Regions from separate parts of the Streptomyces sp. NPDC005408 genome, predicted to be linked through region 2. Evidence: riboswitches for the same ligand, from Rfam matches in the RefSeq annotation. Region 2 holds a riboswitch; each other region holds the start of a gene.
What was found. Region 2 has a riboswitch for cyclic di-AMP ahead of ABZS64_RS02575 (transglycosylase family protein). Riboswitches for the same ligand answer to the same signal wherever they lie in the genome.
Positions count from the first base shown of each region.

Region 1: another riboswitch for cyclic di-AMP. It lies ahead of ABZS64_RS38775 (LysM peptidoglycan-binding domain-containing M23 family metallopeptidase); the one in region 2 lies ahead of ABZS64_RS02575 (transglycosylase family protein).
Region 3: another riboswitch for cyclic di-AMP. It lies ahead of ABZS64_RS05925 (NlpC/P60 family protein); the one in region 2 lies ahead of ABZS64_RS02575 (transglycosylase family protein).
Region 4: another riboswitch for cyclic di-AMP. It lies ahead of ABZS64_RS19645 (LysM peptidoglycan-binding domain-containing protein); the one in region 2 lies ahead of ABZS64_RS02575 (transglycosylase family protein).

Region 1 is NZ_JBEXEX010000109.1:141-6,861, forward strand. It holds gene ABZS64_RS38760 (tyrosine-protein phosphatase) at 58-870, opposite strand; gene ABZS64_RS38765 (alpha-galactosidase) at 1,051-3,141, shown strand; gene ABZS64_RS38770 (hypothetical protein) at 3,396-4,430, shown strand; cyclic di-AMP (ydaO/yuaA leader) riboswitch at 4,859-5,015, shown strand; gene ABZS64_RS38775 (LysM peptidoglycan-binding domain-containing M23 family metallopeptidase) at 5,020-5,949, shown strand; gene ABZS64_RS38780 (SGNH/GDSL hydrolase family protein) at 6,109-6,721, shown strand, end outside.
Region 2 is NZ_JBEXEX010000002.1:116,803-123,987, forward strand. It holds gene eno (phosphopyruvate hydratase) at 1-728, opposite strand, end outside; gene ABZS64_RS02575 (transglycosylase family protein) at 1,079-1,735, opposite strand; cyclic di-AMP (ydaO/yuaA leader) riboswitch at 1,739-1,915, opposite strand; gene ABZS64_RS02580 (transglycosylase family protein) at 2,181-3,032, opposite strand; gene ABZS64_RS02585 (cytochrome P450) at 3,145-4,395, opposite strand; gene ABZS64_RS02590 (nucleoside triphosphate pyrophosphohydrolase) at 4,392-5,375, opposite strand; gene ABZS64_RS02595 (SurA N-terminal domain-containing protein) at 5,395-6,045, opposite strand; gene ABZS64_RS02600 (GtrA family protein) at 6,176-6,592, opposite strand; gene ABZS64_RS02605 (glycosyltransferase family 2 protein) at 6,589-7,185, opposite strand, start outside.
Region 3 is NZ_JBEXEX010000004.1:117,508-124,692, reverse strand. It holds gene ABZS64_RS05940 (GNAT family N-acetyltransferase) at 1-185, opposite strand, end outside; gene ABZS64_RS05935 (NlpC/P60 family protein) at 229-1,290, opposite strand; gene ABZS64_RS05930 (hypothetical protein) at 1,635-1,988, shown strand; gene ABZS64_RS05925 (NlpC/P60 family protein) at 2,081-3,244, opposite strand; cyclic di-AMP (ydaO/yuaA leader) riboswitch at 3,247-3,410, opposite strand; gene pcrA (DNA helicase PcrA) at 3,673-6,114, shown strand; gene ABZS64_RS05915 (M23 family metallopeptidase) at 6,133-7,185, opposite strand, start outside.
Region 4 is NZ_JBEXEX010000019.1:59,059-66,243, reverse strand. It holds gene nhaA (Na+/H+ antiporter NhaA) at 1-228, shown strand, start outside; gene ABZS64_RS19655 (pyridoxal-dependent decarboxylase) at 298-1,665, shown strand; partial or broken gene ABZS64_RS19650 (FAD-dependent monooxygenase) at 1,700-3,129, opposite strand; gene ABZS64_RS19645 (LysM peptidoglycan-binding domain-containing protein) at 3,577-4,359, opposite strand; cyclic di-AMP (ydaO/yuaA leader) riboswitch at 4,364-4,523, opposite strand; gene ABZS64_RS19640 (YncE family protein) at 4,988-6,058, opposite strand; gene ABZS64_RS19635 (amino acid adenylation domain-containing protein) at 6,284-7,185, opposite strand, start outside.

The DNA of each region.
Region 1 (6,721 bases), on a different contig from region 2:
GCTCACTGATCCGGCCTGATCGACCGGACAGGACCTAGCGGCTCTGCCGCCGGGAGCTCACACCTCGTCGAGCAGGCGCTCGCGCAGACGCTCACGCGTCTCGGCGCTCACCTTCAGACCTTCGCTCAGGTAGTGCTCGGTGGTGCCCCAGGTCTGTTCGATCGTGTCGAAGGCCGCGCGCAGGTACTCGACGCGGGCGTCGAAGAGCGGGGAGAGAAGATTCATCACTTCGGGTGACATCCCTGCCGGGGAGTTGTCGCTGCGGCGGACCAGGTAACGGCGGTGCGGGTCATTGGACTTGAGGTAGTCCGCCTCGATCGCGTCCCATTCGACGCCGACCGCGAGCAGCGACACCGCTATCGACAGGCCGGCGCGGTCCTTGCCCGCCGCGCAGTGCATCAGCGCCGGGACGCTGTCCTCGGCCAGTGCGTGCAGCACCCTGCTGTGATCGGCGGTGCGCTCCTTGATGATCTTCCGGTACGACGCCGACATCCGGCCGGCGGCCTTCCCGTCCGCGAGGATCGAGCGCAGCTGGTCGAGATCGCCGTCCCGGACCATCTTCCAGAACTCGGCGCCGTCGGCCGGGTCGGTGAGCGGCAGATTGACGTTCCGTACGCCAGGGAGCTCGACGTCAGGGCCCTCGAGACGCATATCGGCGGCATTGCGGAAGTCGAAGATCGTGTGCAGACCGAGCGTGGAGAGGAATGAGGCGTCGGACTCGGTGGCGTGCGCCAGATGACCGCTGCGGAAGAGCCGCCCGTGCCGCACCTGCCTGCCGTCCACGGTCGGCAGGCCGCCCACGTCCCGGAAATTGCGCACTCCGGTCAGCTCGGGCTCTGTCGCGGGGGCCTGCGGCAGCTGCTGCGTCACGGGGGCTCCTGAGGTGACTGCCGTCGGCGCTCTCGCCGACGATGGCGCGTTCCCGACGATACGACATTCATTCAGCGCGCAATCAATTCGGGCCGTATCTCCAAGGGCGTTGCACAGGCGGCGACTCCCGTCGGATGATGTGCGGGCCTGTGCGGACCTGTGAGAATCTGAGGGGTCGGGATGATTGAGAGCGTTGGCAGCGGACGTACGTGGGTTCTCTCGGGACCGACGAGCAGCTATGCACTGCACCTCACGGACGGCGACGAGCTGCTGCATCTGCACTGGGGGCCACGGATCTCGGGCGCCGACGCCGAGGCGCTCGCGGCCCAGGGCCCGCCGCCGTACTGGCCGTTCGAGTCCCAGCTCGACGGGCATGAGGAGTATCCGGTCGAGGGCGGGCCCCGCTTCGTACGGCCGTCGCTGTCCGTCCGTACGGCTGAGGTGCGCGGCACCGAGTGGACCTTCGACCGGGCCGAGGTGGACGGCGACGAGCTGCGGCTGCGCTTCACCGACGCCGTGCACGGACTCGGCCTCACCCTGCACCACCGCATGCGTGACGACGCCGATGTGATCGAACGCTGGGTCACCGTCGCGCATGAGGGCCAGGGGCCCGATCTGCAACTCCTGAGGGCCGATGCCGCCGCCTGGACCCTGCCGCAGCGCGACGGCTGGCGGCTCAGCCAGCTGCACGGCCGGTGGGCGGCCGAGTCCCTGCTCGTACGGTCGGACCTGACGTACGGAGAGAAGGTGATCGGCAGCCGCCGCGGGCACACAGGGCACCAGCATCTGCCATGGGTGGCGCTGGACGCGGAGGGGGCCACCGAGGAGCGCGGCGAGGTGTACGGCGTGGCGCTCGGCTGGTCCGGATCGTGGCGGATCTCCGTACAGCAACTGCCCGACGGCCTGGTGCAGATCACCGGTGGCGCGGGCTACGACGACTCCGGACTGCTGCTGCTCGCGCCCGGCCAGTCCTACACCTCGCCCGTCTTCGCCGGGCTGTGGAGCGACGGGGGCTTCGGCGGGGCAAGCCGGGCCTGGCACGCCTGGCAGCTCGCGCATGTCATTCCGGATGCGGCGACCGAGCGCCCGGTCCTCTACAACTCCTGGGAGGCCACCGGCTTCGACATCTCCGAGGAGCAGCAGCGGGCGCTCGCGCAGAGGGCCGCGGCCATGGGTGTCGAGCTGTTCGTCGTCGACGACGCCTGGTTCGGGCAGCGCACCAGTGACAGCGCCGGACTCGGCGACTGGACCCCCAACGCCGAGCGCTTTCCGCAGGGGCTCAAGCCGCTCGCCGACGAAGTGCACGCGCTGGGCATGCAGTTCGGGATCTGGGTCGAGCCGGAGATGGTCAATGCCGACAGCGATCTCTACCGGGCGCACCCCGACTGGGTGCAGCACCACCCCGGCCGCGCCAGGACCGAGTTCCGCAACCAGCTCGTGCTGAACCTCGCGCGCCAGGACGTACAGGACTATCTGTGGGAGCAGTTGGACGCGCTGCTCGGCAGCGCGCCCATCGACTATGTGAAGTGGGACTTCAACCGCTGCTTCACGGACGCGGGCTGGCCCGGCGAGGAGTACCCGCAGAAGCTGTGGGTGGAGCATGTCCACGCGCTCTACGCACTGCTCGACCGGCTGCGCGCCGCGCACCCGTCCGTCGCCTTCGAGTCCTGCTCGGGCGGCGGCGGCCGGATCGACCTCGGCATACTGTCCCGTACCGACCAGGTGTGGACCTCCGACAACACCGACCCGCTGGACCGGCTCGCCATCCAGCAGGGTTTCACCCAGCTGCATCCCGCGCGGGTCATGGCGGCCTGGGTCACCGACAGCCCCAATGTCCAGCTCAACGGCCGTATCAGCACGCTCCGTTTCCGCTTCGTCAGCGCGATGGCCGGGGTGCTCGGGGTCGGCGGAGACCTCACCGAGTGGACCGACGAGGAGCTCGCCGAGGCGCGCCGCTGGGTGGAGCTGTACAAGAAGATCAGGCCGCTGGTGCAGCACGGCGAGCTGCACCGGCTGCGCGCGCCCGAAGGCGGGCTCAGCGCGGTGCAGTACGTACGCGGCGACGAGACCGTCGTCCTCGCCTGGCTGCAGGCGCAGCACTACGGCGAACAGCCGCCGCGGCTCAGGCTGCGCGGTATCGATCCGACGGCTGTCTACGAGTGCCTGGACACCGGTGCCGTGCACCGCGGTTCCGTACTGCTGCACCACGGGCTGCACACCGGGCTCAAGGGCGACATGGACGCCACGGTGATCCGGCTGCGGCGGCGCTGAGAGCCTGGCCGCCGGCCGGACCCGGCCATGAACGCTTCGCGCGCGTGGGGCGGCTGGGGCAGTGCGGCACACGGCAGGCGGGGTGCATGGCCCCGGCCCGCGCTGCCGCACCCCGGCCGCCAGCGGCGCGGCCCTTTTCGGATTTCTTTGTCAATAGCGGGAGTTGATCGAAGAACAGGCCCGATTATCGCGTATCCGTGGGCGGGAGCGCCGAGTAGCGTCGCAGCCCCTGCCACGGTTGGGAGGAACGGACGATGTCCGATCCCAGGCAGCATGAGAAATACGAGAGTTACGAAGGCGGCAGCGCCGAGGCCGAACGTCTGGTCTTCGAGGAACTGGCCCGGAAGATCCTGCGCGTCCAGGCGGAGAATCAGCGCAGTGGAAAACTGAATCGGCCCGTGCGCGCTTTCCACGCCAAGGCCCCGCTCGCCGTCGACAACGCGCGGCTGCGTTTTTATGGCGAGCTGCCCCGGGAGCTGAGGGAGGGGTACGCCCAGCCCGGCGCCGCCTACCGCGCAGTGGTGCGGATGTCCAACGCGTCCGGCATCCCGCAGGCTGACGCCGCACGGGATCTGCGCGGGATCGCCGTGCGGATCGTGGTCACGGAGGACGAGCGGCACGATCTGCTCATGCTCAACCTCCCCGCCTCGCACGCGGCGAACGCCCGGGAGTTCGTGGGCTTCGCCTCCGTGATGGCCGGCGCGGCCCATCCGCTTCGGTTCGCCTGGCGCCTCCTGGTGAAGCTGCCGCGCGAGGTCGGCTGGAGCACGGCCAACCGGATGCGGCGCACGCTGCGGGGGGCGGTGGGGCGCAGGGTGACCAGCCTGGCCACGGAACGGTACTGGGGGCAGGGGCCGGTGCTCTGGGGCGGCGCCGGGCCCGTGCAATACCAGCTGCGGCCGGGGCCGGGTGCAGCCGACCGCGGCAAGGTCCCGGCCGACCGGAAGAACCCGGAGTATCTGCACGCCGAGCTTGCCGGGCGGCTGCGCGACGGCGACATCGCCTTCGAGCTCTGCCTCCAGCGGTTCGTGGACGAGCGCTCCACACCGGTCGAGGACGCGTCCCACGCGTGGGACGAGGAGACGGCGCCCGCGGTGCCGGTCGCCGAACTGACCATCCCCGGCCAGGACATCGACTCCGAGCAGGCGAGGGGGACGGCCCGCCGGATCGAGCAGCTCGCCTTCACGCCCTGGCGGACCACCGATGCCTTCCGTCCGCTCGGCAGTCTCAACCGGTCGCGCGACGCCGCGTACGGGGAGAGCAGCTCCAGGCGGCTGGGGCAGGCGTAGCCGCGGCGGCGCGCATCGTCGGCGCGGCCGAGAAGGTCGGGACGATGCGGACGAAAAGGGACAACTAGGCCCCTCAATTCCTCGGTAATGACAGTTCTGGTAGGTAAGTGCGCCTGTTAGGGCGATAGTGATTGAATGATGCTTCTGTCCGAATTGGACGATTCGGCATATCGTGCCCCGTCTGCAATGGAGATGGGACACGACCCGTGAGCAGGATCATATTCGTGACGGTGTGTGGCGGTGTGGCGGATCCGAATTCCGTTGTCCGGCGGGGCTGGGAAGATCATTGATCCACGGAGCGTAACGGGAATTCTCCGGCGATATCACGCCAGCTCGTGATCCGTAATTGCGGTGGCTTGTTCCATTCGGCTCGGCTCGTTTACGTTCACGGCAATCCGGACGGACCGCCTAATCCTGCCGCCGCCCGGAATTCGAACCCACCCACGCGTGGCAGGAGCGGGGGACCCAGGTAAGTACGCCGATTCCGGACTTCCGGAACGGCTCGGGGTTAAGTCGCGCAACAGCGCGGCCGGGCATCTCCAGCCCGAACCCGACAGCTCACCTCGCCGGCGCCGGAGAGGAATGCGCCATGCCCGCAAAGGGTAAGCACCGTCGTCCCAAGACCAGCCCGATCACGCGCGGCTTTGTCGCCGCGGGCACGGGTGGCGCCGCCATCGCGATCCCGCTGATGGGCGCCACCGGGGCCCACGCCGCGGGCACGATCGCCCCGGCGACCTCGTCGCACACGGCAGCGACCGCGGCCGCCGCCCCGGCCGCGTACAAGGCCCCGCACAAGCCGGCCGCCGCCCCCACCACGTACTCCGTCGTCGCGGGCGACTATCTCTCCAAGATCGCCGACGAGCACGATGTCCGCGGCGGCTGGAAGAAGCTGTACGAGGACAACCGCGAGCAGGTCGGTGAGAACCCCTCGCTGATCCACCCGGGCCTCAAGCTCACCCTCGGCGCGAAGCCGAAGGCGAAGGCTCCCGAGAAGTCGCAGCACCGCGAGGAGAAGCGGGACCGGTCCTCCTCCAAGACCGCGTCCAAGGCCTCTTCCGACTCCGGCTCGGTGAAGAGCGCCCAGCAGGCGAGCGCCCCGCAGACCAGCGCCTCCGGCTTCACCACCCCGCTCGACAGCGCGACGGTCATCACCCCGTACCACCTCGCCGGTTCGATGTGGGCCAGCGGCTACCACACCGGTGTCGACTTCGCGGCGTCCTCCGGCACCACGGTCAAGGCCGTCGGCCCGGGCACCGTCGTCTCCGCCGGGTGGGGCGGCGCGTACGGCAACGAGGTCGTCATCCAGCACAGCGACGGCACCTACTCGCAGTACGCCCACCTCTCCTCCCTGGCCGTCTCCGCCGGCCAGAGCGTGAGCGGCGGCCAGCAGATCGGCCTCTCCGGCACCACCGGCAACTCCACGGGCCCGCACCTGCACTTCGAGATCCGCACCAGCCCGAGCTACGGCTCGGACATCGACCCGCTGGCGTACCTGCGCCAGCACGGCGTCACCATCTGACGCCTGTCCGACACCTCGTCCCCTCGTGCCGCAGCCCGCGGCGCGGGGGATTCGGCGTATTCCGCCTTGGACGAATCTTGACCGGTGGCAAAGATCACCCCTCGTCAACCCCTCCTTACGGTCGCGTAGGTCACATCCGTAAGGGGAGGATTAGCTCTCGTGGCAGACGATTCGAGAACAGAGAACAGCGGCAGATTCGGGTCGTACGCGGCGATCGGTGACAGTTTCACCGAAGGCGTCGGAGACCCCGGCCCGGACGGGATGTACGTCGGCTGGGCGGACCGGTTCGCGGTCCTGCTCGACGACCGGATGCCGGAGCACACCTTCAGGTACGCCAATCTCGCCGTGCGAGGGCGTCTCCTCGACCAGATCGTCGAGGAACAGGTGCCCAGGGCGAAGGAACTCGCCCCGGATCTGGTGACGTTCTGCGCGGGCGGCAATGACATCATCCGGCCGGGCACCGACCCGGACAACGTGGCCGAGCGTTTCGAGCGCGCGGTCGCCGACCTCACAGGCGTCGTCGGGAAGGTCATGGTGACGACCGGTTTCGACACCCGCGACGTGCCGGTGCTGCGCCATCTGCGCGGCAAGATCGCCACGTACACCGCGCATGTACGGGCCATCGCCGACCGCTACGACTGTCCCGTACTCGATCTGTGGTCGCTCAAGTCCGTCCAGGACAGGCGGGCCTGGGACGCCGACCGGCTCCATCTGTCGCCCGAGGGCCACACCCGGGTCGCGCTGCGCGCCGCCCAGGTCCTCGGCATCGAGG
Region 2 (7,185 bases):
AGCGCGAGCGCGATGTCCTTGCCGGGGGCGTAACCGGCTTCCTTGATGGCCTCGAGGATCAGGTCCAGCGCGGCGCGGTTGGAGTCGAGGTTCGGCGCGAAGCCGCCCTCGTCGCCGAGACCGGTGGACAGGCCCTTGGTCTTCAGCACCTTCTTCAGCGTGTGGTAGACCTCGGCGCCCCAGCGCAGGGCCTCGGAGAAGGACTCCGCGCCGATCGGGGCGATCATGAACTCCTGGATGTCCACGTTGGAGTCGGCGTGCGAGCCGCCGTTCAGGATGTTCATCATCGGAACGGGCAGCAGGTGCGCGTTCGGGCCGCCCAGGTAACGGAAGAGCGGGAGGTCGGAGGCCTCGGACGCGGCGTGCGCCACGGCGAGCGAGACACCAAGGATGGCGTTGGCACCGAGCGAGGACTTGTCCGGGGTGGCGTCCAGGTCGAACATCGCCTGGTCGATCAGGCGCTGCTCGGTGGCGTCGTAGCCGACGAGCTCCGGGCCGATCTGCTCGATGACGGCGAGGACGGCCTTTTCGACGCCCTTGCCCTGGTAGCGGTTCTGGTCACCGTCGCGGAGCTCAAGAGCCTCGAACGCACCGGTGGAGGCGCCGGACGGAACAGCAGCACGGCCCGTGCTGCCGTCGTCGAGGCCAACCTCGACCTCGACCGTGGGGTTGCCTCGGGAGTCCAGGATTTCCCGGGCTACGACGACGTCGATGGACGGCACGAGCATCTCCTTCTGGGATGTGACGCTTGAAGTGCAGGGTCTCTTTGGCCTTGCGACATGAGCCTAACCGGCCCGGCGGCATCGGCCGCCCGATGCCCGCCCGCTGGGACGAAAAAGGGCATGAAGAGTCTCGGCGCGGGACAAACAGCGCGTGAACTACCTGGGGGTAACGGGAGAGGGCACGAGCCGAGGGGCCACGCACTGAGGGGTCACGCGCCGAGGGGCACAGACAGAACCCCGGCCCGGCGCGCACGGGGGGGAGGCGCTCCGGACCGGGGTGGCTGTGGGGGGACGGGGGTCCGCAGGGTTCGGTGGTCCGCCGGGTCCACCGGAGTCCTGGGGCTCCGGTCCTCGGGTCAGCTCAGGTGGAGCTGCTGGCCCGGGAAGATGACGTCAGCGTCGCTGATGATGTCCTTGTTCAGGTCGAACAGCTTCTTCCAGCCGCCCTTGACCTTCTTGGCCTCGGCGATCTTGGCGAGCGTGTCACCGGACTTGACCTTGTACTCGCCGTCGCCCTTCTTCACGGCCTTCTTCGGGGCGGCGGGGCGCTCGGAGCGCGTGGTGGGGGCCTCGGCGCGCTTCGGGGCGGGCTTGGCCGCCGGCTGCGCCTTCGGCGTGGTGGCGGAGCCGCCGTCGTACGCAGCGTTGGACAGGTTCACGCCGCAGTTCGGCCAGGCACCCTTGCCCTGGCCCGCAAGGACCTTCTCGCCGATGGCTATCTGCTGGGCCTTGGAGGCCTGGTCGGCCGTGGAGGCGTACGCCGTGCCGCCGTACGCGGCCCAGGTGGAAGCCGAGAACTGCAGGCCGCCGTAGAAGCCGTTGCCGGTGTTGATGGACCAGTTGCCGCCGGCCTCGCACTGCGCGACCTGGTCCCACTCGGAGGCGGTCGCGGCGGAGGCCGAGGTGGCACCCATCAGCGGCACGGCGACGGCGGCACCGGTGACACCGGCGAGCGCGACGATACGGGTGGCCTTGGACGGGCGGCGGTGCTTGGACTTGCTGGAAAACAGCATGAAGCTACTCCTCACCGACGCCTACGAGGTGAGCTGTCGGGTTCGGGCCAAGTGAGTTGCCCGGTCGCACGTCCTTGCACGCGACTTCACCCCAAGCCAGTCGTCCGCCGTCGATCTCTCAACGGCCTGGGCCGGCGCTTACCTTGGGTCCCCCGCTCCTGCCTTCGGCGCTCTGCGCGACGACTACTCCCCCCGACCGCCGGCAGGATTCGGCGTTGCGGTCAGTGGTGCCCGCGGTGGCGAGCGGTTCAGACCGTAGACACAGCTCTCCCCGATGTTCAAAGACGAACATCGGGGAGAAATCGCCCATTCTGCCGAGTGGGACATATACGTTTCCGCAGGTGACGGGCGGAATGGGCGATTCCGCCGGGGCAGATGCGTCAGTTGGGACAAAGAGACCCTTGTCTCACTTACTCAGACTCGGACATACGGGTGTGAACTGCCCTTACTTCAGGCCCAGATCGAGGCTCTGGCCAGGAAGGATGAGGTCGGGGTCGTCGCCGACGGTCTCGCGGTTCTTCTCGTAGAGCGCGGTCCAGCCGCCGGTGAGCTTCTCCTTGCCGACGATCGCGGAGAGGCTGTCGCCGGGCAGGACGGTGTACTCGCCCGGCGCGGCGTCCGATGCATCACCCTTGTCCGCTTCGTCACGTGTCGGACCATCACCTCGTGAGGCGTGACGCCCCGCTTCGCGATAATTGTCCGTATTGCCCGGCCCGGTCTCCTCCGGAGCGGGCTCGCCGCGGTGCTTGCCGCCGGTGCTGTCGGCATCCGCGTCCGCGCTCTTCGCCGCGTCGGGCGTCGCCGTCGGGTCCGCGGACGGCTTGGCGGAGGTGGAGGGCGTGGTCGAGGGCTCTGCGGGTGCGGCGGGGGTGCTCGGCGCGGGCAGGGGCGCAGTGCCCGGGTCGACGCCGGTGGCGACGCCGTCGTTCTTCAGCCCGGCGATCGCCGCGCAGCCGGGCCACGCCTCGGGGCCCTGAACGTCGAGGATCTTCTCGGCGACCGCGATCTGCTGCGAGCGGCTGGCGAGGTCGGCGGTGGGCGCGTACGCCGCACCACCGAAGGCCTGCCAGGTTTCCTGCGATATCTGGAGTCCGCCGTAGTACCCGTTGTCGATGTCGGTGCTCCACACGCCGCCGCTCTCGCACTCGGCGACGCGGTCCCACATGGAGGCGTCGGCGGCGGATGCCGCTCCGGCCCCGAGAAGGGGGATCGCGATGGCGGATCCCGTCACCCCTGCCGCGACAACAATGGCCGGAGCCTGACGGGGTCGGCGGTGTCGACCATTGCCGGAAAGCATGCGGTTGCCTTTCGCGTGACTGCTGAGACGGCAGTGAAAGTAGCCGCATTCGAACGGAAGTCACAAGTCGATGCAGCGCAGATCACGTGAAAGTCACAGACTTGACAGCACGTCAGATCTGTCGGGCAGTGAACTCAACGGGCAGAGTGCGCAATCCGCGCATAATCAGGCCCCCGCGCCAGCGCAAATCGGCCGGATCGCCCGCAAGCCGCAAGTCCGGCATTCTCCTGAGCAGCGTGGCGAGCGCGATCTGCCCCTCCAGCCGGGCGAGCGGAGCACCGAGGCAGTAGTGGATGCCGTGCCCGTACCCGAGATGCTGGTTGTCCCGCCGGGAGAGATCGAGGGTGTCCGGCTCGGCGAAGCGCTCGGGATCCCGGTCGGCGGCCGCGAGTACGACGAGTACGGGATCGCCCGCCGCGATCTCCTGCCCGCCGATGGACAGCGGCTCGGTGGCGAACCGCCAGGTCGCGAGCTCAACTGGCCCGTCGTAGCGCAGCAGTTCCTCGACCGCCGTCGCGAGGAAGTCGTTCTCCAGGAGCCCGGTCTCCCCCGCGGCCAGCGAGTGCTGCAGGCGCTCGCGCTGTTCGGGATTCCGAAGCAGGGCATAGACCCCGTTACCGATCAAGTTGACGGTGGTTTCAAAACCCGCGAAAAGCAGGATGAAGGCCATCGCCGCTGCCTCGTTCTCGGTGAGGTGCTCGCCGTGGTCGGACGCCCTGATGAGTCCCGAGATGAGGTCGTCGCCGGGTTCTTCCCTTTTACGGTGGATGAGTTCGGCGAGATAGCTGCGCATCTTCTTCACAGAGCGGGCGACTCCGCCACGCGGTCCTCCGCCGTGCCGGATCATCATCCCGGCCCAGTCCCGGAAGTCGTCCTGGTCCTCGCGCGGGACGCCCAGCATGTCGCAGATGGCATAGATGGGCAGCGGGAAGGCGAACTCGTGAATCAGGTCCGCCTCCCCTCTCTCAATGAAGCCGTCAATGAGCCGGTCGGTCAACTCCTGTACGCGCGGAGCGAATTCGGCTACGCGGCGCGGAGTGAACGCCTTCGACACCAGCCGCCGCAGCCGGGTGTGGTCCGGCGGATCGATGTTCAGCAGATGCGTCATCAGCTCGGCCTTGCGCTCGCCGGGAATGCCCGTCTTCCCCTTGGCGTGCGCAGGCTCGTCATGGTGCGCGGGATTCTTCGACAGCCGCTGGTCGGCGAGGGCCTGCTTGGCGTCGCCGTACCGCGTCACCAGCCATGCCTCGACCCCGCTGGGGAGCCGGGTGCGGTGCACGGGTGCGTGCTCGCGCAGCCAGGCGTAGGCGGGATACGGATCGGTGGCGAACTCCCAGGTGAAGAGTTCGGGCTGCGTACTCACACCTGGCTCTCGACGGCACGGATCGCGTCCCGGTAGGCGCGGGCGGCGGCCCGCAGCGCGGCCTCCGGGTCGGCGCCCTCGGCCTCCGCGCGGGTGGCGAGTGCGAGCAGTTCGTAGCCGATGCCCTCACCGGCGGGCAGCGGCACATCGAGGCCGGCGGTACGGACCCGGCCCGCGAGCTTCGCGGCCAGGGCCAGGCCGGGCTGGCCCAGCGGTACGCCGTCCGTCACCGAGTCGCGCTGCTTCTCGATCGCCTTCGTACGCAGCCAGTGCGCCTTCACGTCCTCCGGAGTCTCGGCACGCTCGTCGCCGAAGACATGGGGGTGGCGGTGGATCAGCTTCTCGACGATCGTCGCCGCCACATCGTCGATGGAGAAGGGCTCGGCGCCGTCCTCCTCGCGGCCTTCCTGCGCGATGCGCGCGTGGAAGACGACCTGGAGGAGTACGTCACCGAGCTCCTCGCGCAGCTCGTCGCGGTCGCCGTCCTCGATCGCCTCGACGAGCTCGTACGCCTCCTCGATGCCGTACTTGGCGAGGCCCTTGTGGGTCTGCTGCGAGGACCACGGGCATTCGAGCCTGATCCGGTCCATGACCTGGACGAGGTCGAGCAGGCGGGCGCCGGGCAGGTCGTAGGAGCCGGGGAGCAGCTCCAGATCCGGCATCTGCACCCGCCCGGACCCGGCGAGCCGGGCCAGCCCGTCGGTCAGGGCCTGGTCGCCCTCACCGGACGGCAGGACCACGACGGTCCGGCCGCCGGCGCAAGCGTCGACCAGCTCCTGGGCGGTGGGCGCGGTGATCTCGACCCCGACGCCCGCCTCGCGCAGATACGGCAGCTGCGGGTGTCCCTCGTCGGCGCACAGCACCTGGTCCGCGGCGTGCAGCGTCTGCCACGCGGGCCAGGACAGCAGCCCGGGCGAGACGCGGTGGCTGGCGGTGAGCAGGACGATACGGCCGGGAGCGACGGGTGCTTCTGTGGTCACCCGTCGAACCTACCTCCCCCTACGCACCGGCCTCGACGGCCTCCGGCTGCTTGGTGACCTGGGTGATCCAGGGGGCCTTGTAGTTGCCGAGCTCCAGCTTCTGGTTGTCCCAGGTGCCGAAGCGGGGGTTCACATCGATGTGCAGCGACTTCGCGGCGGCCGTGAAGGCCTGGTTCAGCTTCTGCTGGCCCTCGGGGGTGTTGGTCGCGCCGAGGGCCGTGGCGAGCTTGCTGACCAGGATGTCGCGGCGTACGACATCGTCGAGCTGGTCGGGAGCGACGCCGCGCTGCTGCAGATACATGGTGGCGAGCTGCTCCTCGCCCCCGGACTGCAGCACGAGCTGGGCCCGCGCGTCCTGGATCTCCTTGCGGCTGACCGTGACCCCGGCGTCGCCGGCGGCGCGCTGGACGACCTCGTCGACGATGAGGTCGTACAGCTTGGCCCGGCTGAGCTGACCGCTGTCCTTGATGAGCTGCGCGGCTTGCGGCGAACGCTGCTGGGCGGCGCGCACGTCCTTCACCTTCGCCTGAACGGTAGCCACCTCGATCCGCTCCCCACCGACGACGGCGGCGGCCCCTGGGTGAGAATCATTGCCGCAGGCGGCGAGGAGGGGCGCGGCGATCAGAAGCGCGGCGGAGACGGTGAGCGCGGTGCGACGGCGGCGGTGCAAAGGAGCCTCCCGGCGTGATTGTGCTTCGGTGCACAAGACCCTGCGGTGATCGATGGTAGGCAGTCCCAGGGGTCTGGGCCACTGATTCGACCAACGATTCGCCCGCAGCTGCGGATGCGTGCGGCCCCCGTCAGCCGGCCGACTGCACCGGGACGCCCTCCCGCTCCCGCTGAGCCGGTTCCGGCCGCAGCATGATCATCCGGGAGACGACGAAGGTGATGGGGATCGCGGACGCCTGCGCGATCAGCGGGGCATAGCGGCTGCCGAAGTGCATCACGTCGACCAGCAGATAGACGCCACACGTGGTGACGACGAAGTTCGCGGCGTTGGTGAGCGGGAAGAGCACGAACTTCCGCCAGGTCGGCCGGGTCCTGTACGTGAAGTACGAGGTGAGGAAGAAGGAGCCGACCATGCTGAGCGCAAAGGCGACGACATGGGCCGCGACATACGGCAGCCAGGTCAGCAGGGCCAGGTACAGGCCGTAGTACGTCCCGGTGTTCACCACACCCACCAGGGCGAATCTGACCATCTGGACCTGGACTGTCATCGTCTTACAAGCTCCCCCGTGCGTGTACGCCGCTCTCCTTCCTGCTGATGCGGAAGGCCGGCGTTGGTGGCCTTCACCAGGAAGTGCGGTCGCCGCTTCACCTCGTAGTAGATACGGCCGACGTACTCGCCGACCACCCCCAGCATCAGCATCTGTACGCCGGCGAGTGCGGTGACCGCCACGAGAAGGGTGACATACCCGGGGGTGTCCACGCCGTTCACCAGGGCGACACCGACGATCCAGGCGGCATACGCCATGGCGAGAGTGACCAGGAGAAGGCCGAGATAGACGGCGGCCCGCAGCGGTTTGTTGTTGAAGGAGAGTAGCCCGTCGAGTCCGTAGTTGAGCAGTTTGCCGAAACTCCACTTGGAGCGGCCCTGCTCGCGTACCGCATTCTCGTACTCGAAGGTCGTGGTGCGGAATCCGACCCAGGCGAAGAGGCCCTTGGAGAAGCGGTTGTACTCGGTGAGTTCGAGGATCGCATCCACGGTACGGCGCGACAGCAGCCGGAAATCACCCACGCCGTCGACGAGTTCCACGTCGACAAGGCGGTTGATCAGCCAGTAGTAGGCGCGGGCCGTGATGGTGCGGGT
Region 3 (7,185 bases), on a different contig from region 2:
CGGAAGACGGCGACCAGCGCGTCGATCTCTTCGGTGGTCGGCTCTGCGCCGTGATCCGGTATGGCGTAATTCGCGGGCGGGATGGACCAGTTGGGGTTGTAGCGCACCGTGAAGGGGCCGACCCGTACATGATCGGGGGAGCGGAGCGTGAGGGTGCGTACGTAGTTCTGGATGTCGACGTCCACTTCGGGCTCCTGCCGCGACCGGGATCTTGGGACGCCGGGGATCCTACGCGGGACGGGCAGCCCCCGCGAAGGGCATTTCGTCGATCGGGGCGACGCGGACAGGGGCCCCTGGGCGGGGCGCGTGGATCATCTGCCCGCCGCCGATGTAGAGGCCGACATGGCTGACGCCGGAGTAGAAGAACACCAGGTCGCCGGGGGCGAGTTCGGAGCGGGAGACACGGCGGCCCGCGTTGATCTGGGTGTACGTGGTGCGCGGCAGCGAGACTCCGGCGGAGCGCCAGGCGGCCTGGGTGAGCCCGGAGCAGTCGAATGAGGTGGGCCCGGTCGCGCCCCAGACGTACGGCTTGCCGAGCGCCCCGTAGGCGTAGGCGACGGCCTGTGCGGCACGGGGGTTGGGGGCCTGGAGGGAGCCGCGGGGGGCAGCGGAACGGTCCGCGCGTGTGCCCGACGCCTCCCCGTAGGAAGTCCCCTGCGAGGTGTCGTAGGAGGCGCGCTGCTCGGCCGTGAGCTGATCCAGCAGGCGTTCGGCGGCCGAGAGCTTCTCCTGGACTGTCGCCTTGTTCCTGGCCAGCTCGGTCTGCCGGGCCTTGAGGGCGCCCATACGCTCGCCCGCCTCGGCCCTCAACCGGGCGATCTCCACCAGCTGCTGGTGCACCCCGGCGATGGCGTCGGCCTGCCGGGTGCCGACCCGCTCGGCGAGCGCTGCCCGCTCCAGATACTCGTCAGGGTCGGAGGTCAGCGCGAGCTGCAGCCCCGGGTCGATGCCGCCGGCGCGGTACTGGGCGGTGGCGATCGAACCGAGTGCGTTGCGCGAGGTGTTGAGCCGCTCGGTCCTGCGGGCGGCCTCGTCGCGCAGCTCGTCCAGCGACCTGCGGGCGCTCGTGGTCTGCTGCTTGGCGCCGTTGTACTTCTCGGTGGCGGCCTCGGCCTCCTCGTACAGCTTGTCGACCTTGGCCTTGATCTGTGCGGGGGTGAGGACGGGTTCGGCGTGCCCGGTGCCGTCGAATGCGGTGGCGGTCGCGGCGCCTGCGAGCGCGATGGTGGCGGCGGTCCGCGCCGCGGGCCCGGTGAGCGGATGCTGCTTCGGTTTCCGGTGCGCTGCCACGAGGGCGTCCACGTCCTTCCGTCTTTCCTGCGGTCCGAGGCCGGTCCGACGGCGGTCCGCACAGGGGGAGCGGTCCGCCGCCGGATCTCTCGGCGGTGGTGTCCGACGGCCGCCCGGGAGCCCGGCGGCGGTGGGGAGTCGGTCACCTGAGGGAGGACGGTAAACCTGGAGGTCACGGGAAAGAGGCGTAAGGACCGATAGTGCCCAAAAGTGGACAGTTGGGATCGGTTTCTGAGAGCAGACGTGATGGCATCGGCCCAACCGCGGTACCGCTGTGACCGATGCGGCGAATGAGGCACACCAGCCCAAAGGGCGGTGGTATGGGGAGGGTTAGGCTCCGCCTCATGGACGTACTCATCAATGTCTTCGTCGCCCTGCACATCATCGGCATCGCGTCGCTGCTCGGCGGCTTCCTGACCCAGATGAAGGCGATGAGCGCGGGAGCGGCGCGCTTCAGCCCGGCGATGCTGCACGGGGCGCTGACCATGCTGATCACGGGCGTGGTGCTGGTGGGCCTGAACCAGGCGGACGACCAGCCGGTCAACAACCTGAAGATCAGCATCAAGCTGGCGATCCTGGTGGTGATCCTGGGGGTGGTCTACGTCAAGCGTGACGAGGAGAAGGCCGAGAAGGCGCTGTTCGGGGCGGTGGGCGGACTGACCGTCGCGAACATCTTCATCGCGACGCTGTGGACGTAGTCTCTGCCGGGGGTCCGCTGTGGACGTGATGCCTCGGACATGAGAACGCCCGGGCGCGCTTCGGAGGCCCGGGCGTTCGGCTGTCGGCGGCGTTACGCGGGGCGCACGCTGCCGTAGATCGGCATGTAGTAGATCGACTCCTCGCGGACGTTCGCACCGGGCTTCGGCGCGTGGATCATCTTGCCGTCACCGATGTAGATGCCGACGTGGCTGATGTCGTCGTAGAAGAAGACCAGGTCACCCGGGAGCAGATCCTTGGTCTCGACCCGCGTGCCCACCTTCACCTGGTCCCAGGTGGTGCGCGGCAGGTCCACGCCGGCCGCCTTCCAGGCGGCCTGGGTCAGTCCCGAGCAGTCGTACGAACTCGGGCCGGTCGCTCCCCAGACGTACGGCTTGCCCGTCTGGGCGCGGGCGAAGGCGAGGACCTTGTCGGCCTTGGCCGCGTAGGTGCCGTCGGCCGTGCCGGTGCCGGTGCCCGTACCGGTTCCGGTTCCCGTGCCCTTGTCGGCCTCCTGCTGCCGGCGCGCCGCCTCCGCCTTGGCGCGGGCCTCCGCCTCCGCCTTGGCCTTCGCCTCGGCCTTGCGGCGGGCCTCTTCCTGCTTCTGGCGCTCGATCGCGGCGAGCCGCGCCTTCTCCTCGGCGGTCAGCTTCGACAGCAGCGAGCGCGCCTCGGCGAGCTTCGTCTGGACCACCTGCTTGCTGGTGCGCAGGGCCTTCTGCGAGAGCGTGAGCGAATCGAGCTTCTCCGTCGCCTGCGCGCGCTGCTTGGCGGCCGCGGCCCGCTGGGTCTCGTAGTCGTCGATCACGGTGCGCTGACGGTCGGTCATCCGGTCCATCAGCTGCGTCTGGTCGAAGTACGCCTGGGGGCTGTCCGCGAAGATCAGCGCGGCGGTCGGGGTGACCGCGCCCGTTCGGTACTGCGCGGCCGCGTAGTTGCCGAGCGCCCTGCGGGACTCGTTCAGCTTCTCCGTGCGCTTGGCGGCGTCGTCGAGGAGCTCGTCGACCTCACGACGCTTCTCGTCGGTGGACTCCTTGACCTTGTTGTACTTCTCGGTCGCGGTGCCGGCCTGCCGGTAGAGGTCGTCGACCTTCTTCTGCACCTCTTCGATGGAGGGCTTCGGTTCGGTGGGCGCGGCGTTGGCGCTCTGCGTCGACAGCAGGGTGACGCCGGCGATGGCCGCCGTCGTGAGCCCGACGGCGGGCGAGGTCTTCGCGGTACGGCTGCGTTCTTTGCGATGCGAGGCCAAGGCCGGCATCTCCTTCTTCCGTGGACCGCCTACCGGGTTAGCTGTCGGGTTCGGGCGGAACGGAAGATCGCCCTACGGACCGAATGGAGCACGGTCCGATTCACCCCGGTTGTGCATAGTGGGTCCCCGGTTCCGAACTTCCTTGCGGAAAGCCCGAATTCGGCGCGAGCTGCCCGATGTGGCGTGGATCGCCAGGGGGGTACGGGCCGCCTGATCGAGCACGCTAGCCAACTCGTGTGGCTGCTGTGAAGGTTGATGTTCGAAATGCCCGATACATTTTCGTGACCTTACTCATCGACGGATCTGTGTGTTCCGGATGATGACCCGACGACATGGCCCGATCACGCAGGGTTGCCAGGAGGTGCTGCCAGGTTACGGAGGGTGGTGGCCGAATGCGGCGGCAAGCTGTCAGTGCGGCGGCCTAGACTCGTAGAGCGATGAGCAGCCTCTTTGACGACAGCTTCCTGGCGGACCTCCAGCCCAGCTCGGAGCACCCTCCGCCACCGCCCGAGGACTCGGCCCAGGAGGAGATCCCGGACGATCTCTTCCAGGGCGCGTTCGACGTGCCTCCGGCCCGCGATCCGTACCACCGCGACGGCGCGCCGCGCACGGTCGTGGACCCCGCCGCCCTGCTGGAAGGGCTGAACGATGAGCAGCGCGCGGCCGTCGTGCACACCGGCTCGCCGCTGCTCATCGTCGCCGGGGCCGGGTCCGGCAAGACCCGGGTGCTGACGCACCGGATCGCGCATCTGCTGGGGTCCCGCAGCGTCCACCCCGGCCAGATACTGGCGATCACGTTCACCAACAAGGCCGCCGGCGAGATGAAGGAGCGCGTCGAGCAGCTCGTCGGGCCGCGCGCCAACGCCATGTGGGTGTCCACCTTCCACAGCGCGTGCGTGCGCATCCTGCGCCGCGAGTCCAAGAGGCTCGGCTTCACCTCGTCGTTCTCGATCTACGACGCGGCGGACTCGAAGCGGCTGATGGCGCTGGTCTGCCGGGATCTCGATCTCGACCCCAAGAAGTTCCCGCCGAAGTCCTTCAGCGCGAAGATCTCGAATCTGAAGAACGAGCTGATCGACGAGGAGACCTTCGCCGACCAGGCCGCCGACGGCTTCGAGAAGACGCTCGCCGAGGCGTACCGCATGTACCAGGCCAGGCTTCGCGAGGCCAATGCCCTGGACTTCGACGACATCATCATGACGACGGTGCATCTGCTCCAGGCGTTCCCGGACGTCGCCGAGCACTACCAGCGCCGCTTCCGCCACGTCCTGGTGGACGAGTACCAGGACACCAACCACGCTCAGTACACACTCGTACGCGAGCTGGTGGGTACGGGGTACGAGGACCTGCCGCCGGCCGAGCTCTGCGTCGTCGGCGACGCCGACCAGTCGATCTACGCCTTCCGCGGCGCGACCATCCGCAACATCCTCCAGTTCGAGGAGGACTACCCGGACGCGACGACGATCCTGCTCGAGCAGAACTACCGCTCGACGCAGACGATCCTCTCCGCAGCCAACGCGGTCATCGAGCGGAACGAAAGCCGCCGACCCAAGAACCTGTGGACCAACGCGGGCGCGGGCGCGCAGATCACCGGCTATGTCGCCGACACCGAGCACGACGAGGCGCAGTTCGTCGCCGACGAGATCGACCGGCTGACGGACGCGGGCGACGCGAAGGCGGGCGACGTCGCCATCTTCTACCGTACGAACGCCCAGTCCCGTGTCTTCGAAGAGATCTTCATCCGCGTCGGACTGCCGTACAAGGTCGTCGGCGGAGTGCGCTTCTACGAGCGCAAGGAGGTCCGCGATGTGCTGGCGTATCTGCGGGTGCTCGCCAATCCGGAAGACAATGTGCCGCTGCGCCGGATCCTGAACGTCCCCAAGCGCGGCATCGGTGATCGCGCCGAGGCGATGATCGACGCGCTCGCGCTGCGCGAGAAGATCACCTTCCCGCAGGCGCTGCGGCGCGTCGACGAGGCGTACGGCATGGCGGCCCGCTCCGCCAACGCCGTCAGGCGCTTCAACGTGCTGATGGAGGAGCTGCGTACGGTCGTCGACTCGGGTGCAGGCCCGGCGGTGGTTCTGGAGGCCGTCCTGGAGCGCACCGGCTATCTCGCCGAGCTGCAGGCATCGACCGACCCGCAGGACGAGACACGTATCGAGAACCTCCAGGAACTGGCCGCCGTGGCGCTGGAGTTCGAGCAGGACCGCGCCGAGGAGGAGGGCGCGGGCACGCTCGCCGAGTTCCTGGAGAAGGTGGCGCTCGTCGCCGACTCCGACCAGATCCCCGACGAGGACGAGGACGGCTCCGGCGTCATCACCCTGATGACACTGCACACCGCGAAGGGCCTTGAGTTCCCTGTGGTGTTCCTGACGGGCATGGAGGACGGCGTCTTCCCGCACATGCGCGCCCTCGGCCAGGCGAAGGAGCTGGAGGAGGAGCGGCGGCTCGCGTATGTCGGCATCACGCGCGCCCGCGAGCGCCTCTATCTGACCCGGTCGTCGATGCGCAGCGCCTGGGGCCAGCCCTCTTACAACCCGCCCTCGCGCTTCCTGGAGGAGATCCCGGGCCAGCACCTGGAGTGGAAGCGGACGGGCCCGATGGCCGCGCCCGCGGGCCCGACCTCCGGCATCGCGTCGTCGCTCTCGTCCTCGCGCTCCCGCTCGGGCGGCGGAGCATCGGGCTTCGCCACACGGCGTACGAGCGACAAGCCGGTGATCTCGCTGTCGGTGGGTGACCGGGTCACGCACGACCAGTTCGGCCTGGGGACCGTGGTGGAGGTGACGGGGTCGGGCTCGGACGGGCAGGCGACGATCGACTTCGGGGACACCAAGCCGAAGCGCCTGCTGCTGCGTTACGCGCCGGTCGAGAAGCTGTAGTTCCGGAGTTCCGGGGGCTCAGGTCGGGTCGAGGCCGTGGCTGCGAAGCCACGGCAGCGGGTCTATGGCCGAGCCGCCGCCGGGCCGGACCTCGAAGTGGAGGTGCGGTCCGGTGGAGTTGCCGGAGTTGCCGGAGTACGCGATGACGTCACCGGCCTTGATCGAGCCGGAGCGGATCTTGGTGCTGCTGAGGTGGCAGTACCAGGTCTCGGTGCCGTCGGGCGAGGTCACGATGGCCATGTTGCCGTAGGCGCTGTTCCACTGCGTGCGGACGGTGCCGTCGGTCGCGGCCATCACCTCGGTGCCGTACGACACCGGGAAGTCGATGCCGGTGTGCACGGACATCCAGTTGACGCCTGCCTGGCCGTAATAGGCGCTCAGGCCCTGCTGCTTCACGGGCAGTACGAACTTGGGGCGCATTGCCTCGCGGCGCTTGGCCTCTTCCTCGCGCTTCTGCTTCTCCGCCTCCTGGCGCGCCTTCAGATCGAGGCGCTCCTGGGTACGGGAGGCGCGGTCACCGAAGTCGCGGGCGTCTGCGCTGAGAGCGGCGAGCTGCGTGTCCATCTTGTTGTTCGCCGCGACGGGCTTGACCGAGGAGGGATCGGCGGCCGCGACGTTCTTGGAGCCGTCCTTGGTGTCGCCGGTACCCAGATTGCCGACGGAGGCGGCGGCGATGCCCGCGACGCCCATCACGCAGGCCGACGGCACCGCAACGGTGAGGAGGGCTGAGCGTTTGGCGGGGGTGCGGCGACGGCCGCGGGATCCGCCGGAACGGCGGACGGGGCGCGGGGTGACGGCCGCGGAGAGAGGTTCCGGTTCCGACGTGAACTCCGAGTCGAACTCGGACGCGGCGCCCGGTTCGTCGTCGGCTTCGGACTCGATCTCGGCTTCCGCTTCGAAGTGGGCCTCGGGCTCGGGCTCGGCCGTGAACTGGGCCGCTTCGAACTCCGTTGCCTCGAACTCCGGCTGGAACTCGGTCGTGAGGTCGGGCTGGAACTCGGCCTGGAAGTCCGGCTGAAACTCGCTGGTGATGCCGTCGTACGTGACGTCGCCGTGGAACTCGGTCTGGAG
Region 4 (7,185 bases), on a different contig from region 2:
CACGCGTCGGAGATCGGCCTGGACGCCCAGCGTTTCCGGCGCGACCTGCGCAAGCGAGCGGGCGCAGGGCGGGTGGCCGAGGACGTGGAATCCGCCGACCTCAGCGGTGTGTCCGGGACACCGACCTTCTTCATCAACGGCGTACGCCACCACGGCGCGTACGACATCGCCCACCTCTCCGCCGCCGTACGAACCGCCCGGCAGCGCGCAGCCGTCCGACAGCCGTAGCTTCCCCATCGGGACGGACCGTGCGCTCCTGGCTTGCGTGGCGGCGGCACCTGTCTCATAGTCCGAGGCATGGACGCGCGCGAGGCAGCGCTGCAACGGGCGTACGACCATGCCGTCCGCTGGCTGGCCAGCTTGTCCGATCGCCGGGTTCCGGCCCGCGCCTCGGTCGACGAGATCGTGCAAGCGCTCGGAGCCGAGCTGCCGGACGGTCCGAGCACCCCCGCCGACGTCGTCGAGCTGATGGCCACCGCATGCGAGCCCGGGCTCACCGCGTTTCCCAGTGGCCGCTTCTACGGATTCGTGGTCGGTGGCAGCGAACCGGCCGCGCTGGCCGCCGACTGGCTGGTCAGTGCCTGGGACCAGAACTCCGTCATGCGCTCCGTCTCGCCCGCTCACACGGCGGCGGAAGATATCGCCGGCACGTGGCTGCTCGATGTGCTGGGCCTGCCGGCCGGCAGCGCCGTCGGCTTCACCACCGGTGCCACGATGGCGAACTTCACCTGCCTCGCCGCCGGGCGCGACGCGGTGCTGCGGCGCGCAGGATGGAACGTCGCCCGAGACGGGCTGGCAGGCGGGCCACCCGTACACGTCGTCGTCGGCGAGGACCGCCACATGGCCATCGACCTGGCGCTGCGCTACCTGGGTCTCGGCGAACCCGAACTGGTGAAGTCCGACGAGCAGGGACGCATCGAGCCCGAGGCTCTGCGGCACGCCCTGGCGGTCGGCGGGCAGCGGGCGACGATGGTGATCCTCCAGGCGGGAGACATCCACTCCGGTGCCTTCGACCCCTTCGCCGAGACGATCACCGCCGCGCGTGAGGCAGACGCATGGGTGCACATCGACGGCGCCTTCGGTCTGTGGGCGGCCACCTCACCGACATACGCACATCTGACGGCGGGCTGCGCACGTGCCGACTCCTGGGCGACGGATGCCCACAAAACCCTGAACGTTCCCTACGACTGCGGCCTCGCCATCGTGCGCGACGCGTCCGCGGTCCGGGCAGCGATGGGCCTGCACGGCGACTACCTCATCCAGGACGAACACGGCGACCCCATCGACAAGGTCCCCGAACTCTCCCGGCGCGGCCGAGCCTTCACCGTGTGGGCCGCGCTCAGGTCGCTGGGCCGGTCGGGCGTGGCCGACCTGGTCGATCGGCTGTGCCGACACGCCTCCTCGTTCGCCACCGGTATCGCCGGGATCGACGGGGCGACGGTCCTCAACGACGTTGTATTCACCCAGGTCTGCGCCGAGTTCGGCAACGACGAACGCACGGAACAGGTGCTCACCCGGCTGCTCGACGACGGCACGGCATGGATCAGCGGCTCCACCTGGCACGGCCGTCGCGTCATGCGGATCTCGGTGAGCAACTGGTCCACGACCGACGACGACGTGGCGCGCACACTCGACGCGATCCGGCGTGCGGCTGCCGGAGCGTGATGCCTGGTCCGGCAGCCCGCCGCCTGACCGTTCCTCAGGCGCGCGTCGACTCCCGCGTCATCGGGGGCTCCGACGGCGTCGCGGGCACGGGTCCGAAGACCACCGCCCGGGCCACCTTCGGTGCGAACAGGGCGGTGAGCGGCGAGGTCAGGGTCAGTACGGAGCGGAAGGCCGGGCCCACGACGGGGTCACCCGGGTACCTCTGCTGGACGCGCCTCAGGTACCAGCCCGCGGCGCGGTCCGCGGGCCCGGTGGTGACCGCGTTGCCCACCGCGCCCGGCATCTTCTTGTCGGCGCCGGCCGAGATGTCCCAGGCCTGGCGGGACGCCTCGAACAGCGCCTGCTGGACCGATCGCGTCGTCGGCGTACGTCGCGGATCGGTCAGCGCGTCCCGCAGCGCCACCGCGCTCATTGCCGCGACCGCCATGCCCTGGCCGTAGATCGGGTTGAACGTGCACAGGGCGTCGCCCGTGGCGAGGAAACCGGCGGGGCGGCGGCCCGGGCGGTCGTAGCGGCGGCGGAGGTTCGATGTCTGGCGGAAGCCGAAGGGCGGCGTGTCCGGATCGGCCTCGCGCAGCCAGTCGTGGATGAAGGGATGCGGGAAGCGGGCCGCGAAGGCCGTGAACCCGTCCTCGTCCGTGGGCGGTTCGTCGCCCCGCAGGCCCGACAGAATCACCAGATAGCGGCCGTCCTCCAGCGGCAGCACCCCTCCCCCGTACACCTGCGAGGGATTGGGGAAGACGTAGTAACCGAGCGAGTCCGAGCCGAGGTTGTCGCTCTTGTTGCGGTAGATACGGGAGGCGTACGCGAGGCCCGTGTCGATGCCCTCCTCCTCCGGGGGCTCGGCGCCGATCGCCGACAGCCACTGCGAGGCCCGCGATCCGCGTCCCGAAGCGTCCACCACCAGGTCCGCTTCGATCTCTTGCGGCTGCTGCTCGACCGCCCGGGCACCCTCGCCGCGCCGTCGCAGCAGCACGCCCCGTACCCGGGAGGCGTCACCGAGCAGACCGACGGCCTCCGTCGACGTAACGGTCGTGATCGCCGGGTTGGCCAGGACCGCTCGCGCACCAAGTGCTCGATCTGTCCACGGGAGCCGGTGTAGATGTACGAGGTCGCCTCCGTGCGCCTGAACCATCGGCCGCTCTGCCACTGGACCATGTCCGCCGGCTGACCGATCCGTGGCGAACCCGAGGCTCTCAACTCGGAGACAAAGCCCGGCAGCAGGGCGTCCAGCGCGATCTGTCCGCCCTCGAGCAGCACATGGGCATGCCGCCCCTGCGGCACGCCCGGACGCGTCTCGGGGCCCTCGGGAAACTGGTCGCGCTCGACGATCGTCACCTTGTCGGCGTGCTCGGCCAGTACGTGTGCCGCGAGCAGTCCCGCCAGGCTGCCCCCGACGACAACGGCATGGCGCCCGCTCGTGCCCCGTCGCCAACTGCCGTTCTTCTGTGCCGTGTCCGGCATGTGTCCGCTCCTCGTGGTCAGCGAGTCGATCAGGACTGACCAGTATCCCGGTGCGGAGGGATCGATCACGAACGCCGATCAAGCCTCATCTGTCATGCGAAGGGGTGCGCGGTGCCAGACTGGGTGCCGTCACGATTGCTGCGACTGGACGATGCCGAATCGAATCGGCTCAACGACGGGGCGGGTATGACTGGGGTGGAGTTGGTGGTGGCCGCGCTGGCCGCGGCTGCTTCGGCGGGGCTCACGGACACCGCGAGCAAGCCGTCGATGCCCTCGCCTGGGCTTTACCCGATGTGCTGACGGTGGTTGCCGATGAACTTCTCTCCGGAGCGAAGACGACGGGCGGGGAATGAGCAGCCTGCGCCACCGTGTTCGCTGCCTGGCCGACCGTCGCGGCGGTCCTCACTGCGGTCGTCGTGCACCGCCGCGACGTATGAGCTCGAGCCGTCAGTAGGCGCCGTTCACATTGTCGATCGAGCCGTACCTGTCGGCTGCGTAGTTGCACGCGGCGGTGATGTTGGCGACCGGGTCATAGCTGTCCATCGACGTGCCGGGCACGTGATAAGCCTGGAACGTGGGGTCGATGACCTGGAGGAGCCCCTTGGACGGGGTTCCGGCCAGGGCGTTGGAGTCCCAGTTGTTGATGGCCAGCGGGTTGCCCGAGGACTCGCGCATGACGTTCCGGTGGATGCCGTCGTACGAGCCCGGGATGCCGTGCTTGGCCATGACGTCCAGCGACTCCTTGATCCAGCCGTCGAGGTCGTTGGAGTACGCCTTGGGCTTCGAGGCGGCGGGCTTCTTCGCTGCGGTCAGCGTGCTCGTGCGCTTCGAGCGGTCGGCCCGATCGGAGGCGGAAGCCGCCTTGGCGGCCTTCTTGCCGACGGTCAGCTTGAGGCCGGGGTGGATCATCCGCGGGTTGTCACCGATGACCTTGCGGTTGTCCTGGTACAGCTTCTTCCAGCCGCCGCTCACGTTGAGCTGGTCCGCGATCTTGGCGAGGGAGTCCCCTGCGACGACGGAATAGGTCGTGGGGGCCTTCTTCGCGGCGGCCGGCGTGATCGCCGTCACAGCCTTTGCCGCGAGAGCGGGCTGCGTCGCCGTCTGCGCGGCACCGGCGGTGGTTGCGCCGATCACCGGGAGGACGAGTGCGGCCCCGCCCGTGCCTGCGGCGACAAGGCCACGCGTCAGCGAGTTGGACTTGGGACGGCGGTGCTTACCCTTTGCGGGCATGACGAATTCCTCTCCGTCGCCTGCGAGGTGAGCTGTCGGGTTCGGGCTGGAGATGCCCGGCCGCTGTGTGGTCGCGACTTCACCCCTAGCCGTTCCGGATTTCCGGATCGGCGGCTTACCTGGGTCCCCCGCTCCTGCCGTACGTGAGTGGGTGCGGTTTACCGGACGGCGGCAGGATTCGGCGGTCCATCCGGGTTGCGGTGACCGTAAGCGAAATGGACTGGGTGAAACAAGCCCTGAATTCCGAATTGCAATCCGCGAGGCGGATCCGTCCGGAGAAAATCCGCCATCCGCCCCCAGCGGGAAACTCAACTCTCTTTCTGCAGAACGGGACTGGGCCCGGCGGCGCCCCCGTAGGCCCTGACAGACGTGACCCATTTCACTGGTGGCAGTGGGCAACTGTCCGCTTTGCGGCGGTCCGCCAGATAAAGAGAATTCACCCGACTTTCTCTAATGCGGGCATCGGATGCCATAAAAAGAGGAAATGCCCATGCAGCCCTTTTCGGACATCGTGGGCGTTATCGGAGCGGGCGGCCTGCGGCACGAGTGCTCACCACACGGCTCCGCCGCGCCGACCACCGTGCGGTGCGACGCGGCGGATCTCGCCCGAGGCTGCGTTGTGCGCCGGTCAGCCGGTGGTGCGAATGCGGTGGACGGAGTCCATGGCCTGCGCGCCGACCGCCGCCTTGTCGACGACATAGGCGGTGCCGTGGGCGACGACGACATGGTCGGTGTTCGCGCCGGTCGCAAGGTCCGCGAGAACGATTCCCTTGCGGGGGTCGACCACCGTGGTCGTCCCGGATTCCCTGTTGGCGACGAAGACATTGCCGGTGCAAGGGTCGGTCGCCGCGGCGAGGGCGCCCGCTCCCGTCGCGATCTCCTTCTGCACCACTCCCGCCTGCAGATCAATGACGGCGACGGAACCGCTCCCCTGGTTGACGGCGTAGGCGGTCCGCCCGTCGGCGGACAGCGCCACGTCGATGGTGCCCTTGCCCGCGGGGATCAGCCTGGGCTTGTCGGACGCCGGAGAGATCTCGATGAGCTGACCATTCGTCAGGTCGGCCGCGTAGACGATGCCCGTGCGCCCGTCGACAGCCACGCCCGCGGGAGTCGCGCCCGCGACGGTGACCCGCTTCTTCTCCTGGTACGTACGGCTGTCGAAGGCGACGACACTGCCGTCCTCGAGCCCGGCGGTCCACACCAGGTTGCGCTTCTGGTCGACGACGACATCGCGCGGGTGCTTCACGCCGGGCAGCGAGGCGAGGTGCTCGCCGGTGCGCTGGCTATAGACGGCAACGGAGTTGTCCAGCGTGTTGGTGGTCCACACGGTGTTGTGCACGTCATCCACCGCCACCCCGTAAATCGCTTCCCGCGCCCCGGTGGCCTCGTCCTTGAGCGGCGGGGTGTAGGCGGCCTTCACCTTCAGGGTCTCGGGGTCCACCTTGAGCAGCTGGGTCTGGGTGACCGGGGGGTATCCGACCGAGCTGGTGACCCACAGGACGTTGTTCCGTGCGGAGTAGGCGGACTGGTAAAGCCCCTGGCCCAGTTGGGCCGAGTCCACGGTGTAGGACGTCTGGTGGGTCTGGACCTGCGCCGGGGCCGCGGCCATGGCCGCACCGGCCGGGCCGAGCGCGCAGGTTGCGGATATGGCGGCGGCAAGCAGGACTCGGCGGTGAATTGAGCGGCGGCTACGGGACATGCGTGTTCCTCCAGAACAATGAAGAAGAAGTGAGTGCAGGTTTGTGGCACCCATGGATATTCGCCTCGGCTGAGCCCCTGCCCCACTATGCGGGCAGGGCTTGTCGGTTGTCGGTCTTTCCACCTCGTCTGACATCTCGCTGACATCCGGGGTTTTGTGGTGTGCCGGCAAATGCCCCGGCCTGAAATCAGGAGTACGGCAAGCGTGCCTTCAGGCAGGGCTGGGTCATGTGTCGAGTTCCTTGAGCCGGGCCATGAGGACGGTGGCAATCTCGTCGAGTTGCCGAGGCTGTGTCATTTCGGGATGCAGACAGTCCAGCCGGTGCTCGTCGAGCCGCCCGGTCATGTACGGCCGCCAGGCGTGCGGGGTGAGCCAGTCCTCGGCCCGGGGCGCCGCCGCCGTGAAGAACAGCAGGTCCCCCTCGAAGGTCTGGTGCCGGTGGGTGCGCATCAGGCGGGCGTTGTTGGTGACGATGCCGAGTACGGCGGTCAGCACCCGTTCGGGAAGGGCCGCCAGCGCGCTTCCCTCGTGGAGCAGGGTGGCAAGGACGCTGTCCCGGGTGAGGCCGTCACCGCCCTCGAAACCGGCCATGCGGAGAAGGGCGTTGAGCGCGTCGGCTTCGGTGGGTCCGGCGAGGTCACGCCACTGGTCCGACGGGTAGGCGTCCATCAGGGCCAGCAGGTCGACCTGTTCGCCGCTCTGCTGAAGGTGGACGGCGACGGTGTGGGCGATGACGCCTCCGACGGACCAGCCGAGGAGGCGGTAGGGGCCGTGGGGCTGGACGGTGCGGATCTGGGCCACATAGTCGGCGGCCATGTCGTCCATCGTGGCGGGCAGCGTCTCGTCGTCGTGCATCAGACCGCGCGCCTGGAGTCCGTGGACGGGCCGGCCGGAGCCCAGCCCGGGGAGCAGCCCCGAGTAGCACCAGCTGATTCCGCCGGCCGGATGGAACACGAAGAGCGGGGGGTGGTCGCCACTCGCGCGCAGCGGCAGCAGTACCTCCAGCGCGGTGTCGGGACCGCTGTTGTCAGTGAGCCGCTCGGCGAGTGCGGCCGGTGTGGGCGCCCGGAACAGTGTCCCGATCGGCGCGCTGAACCCGAGAGTCTCGCGGATACGGGACATGAGAC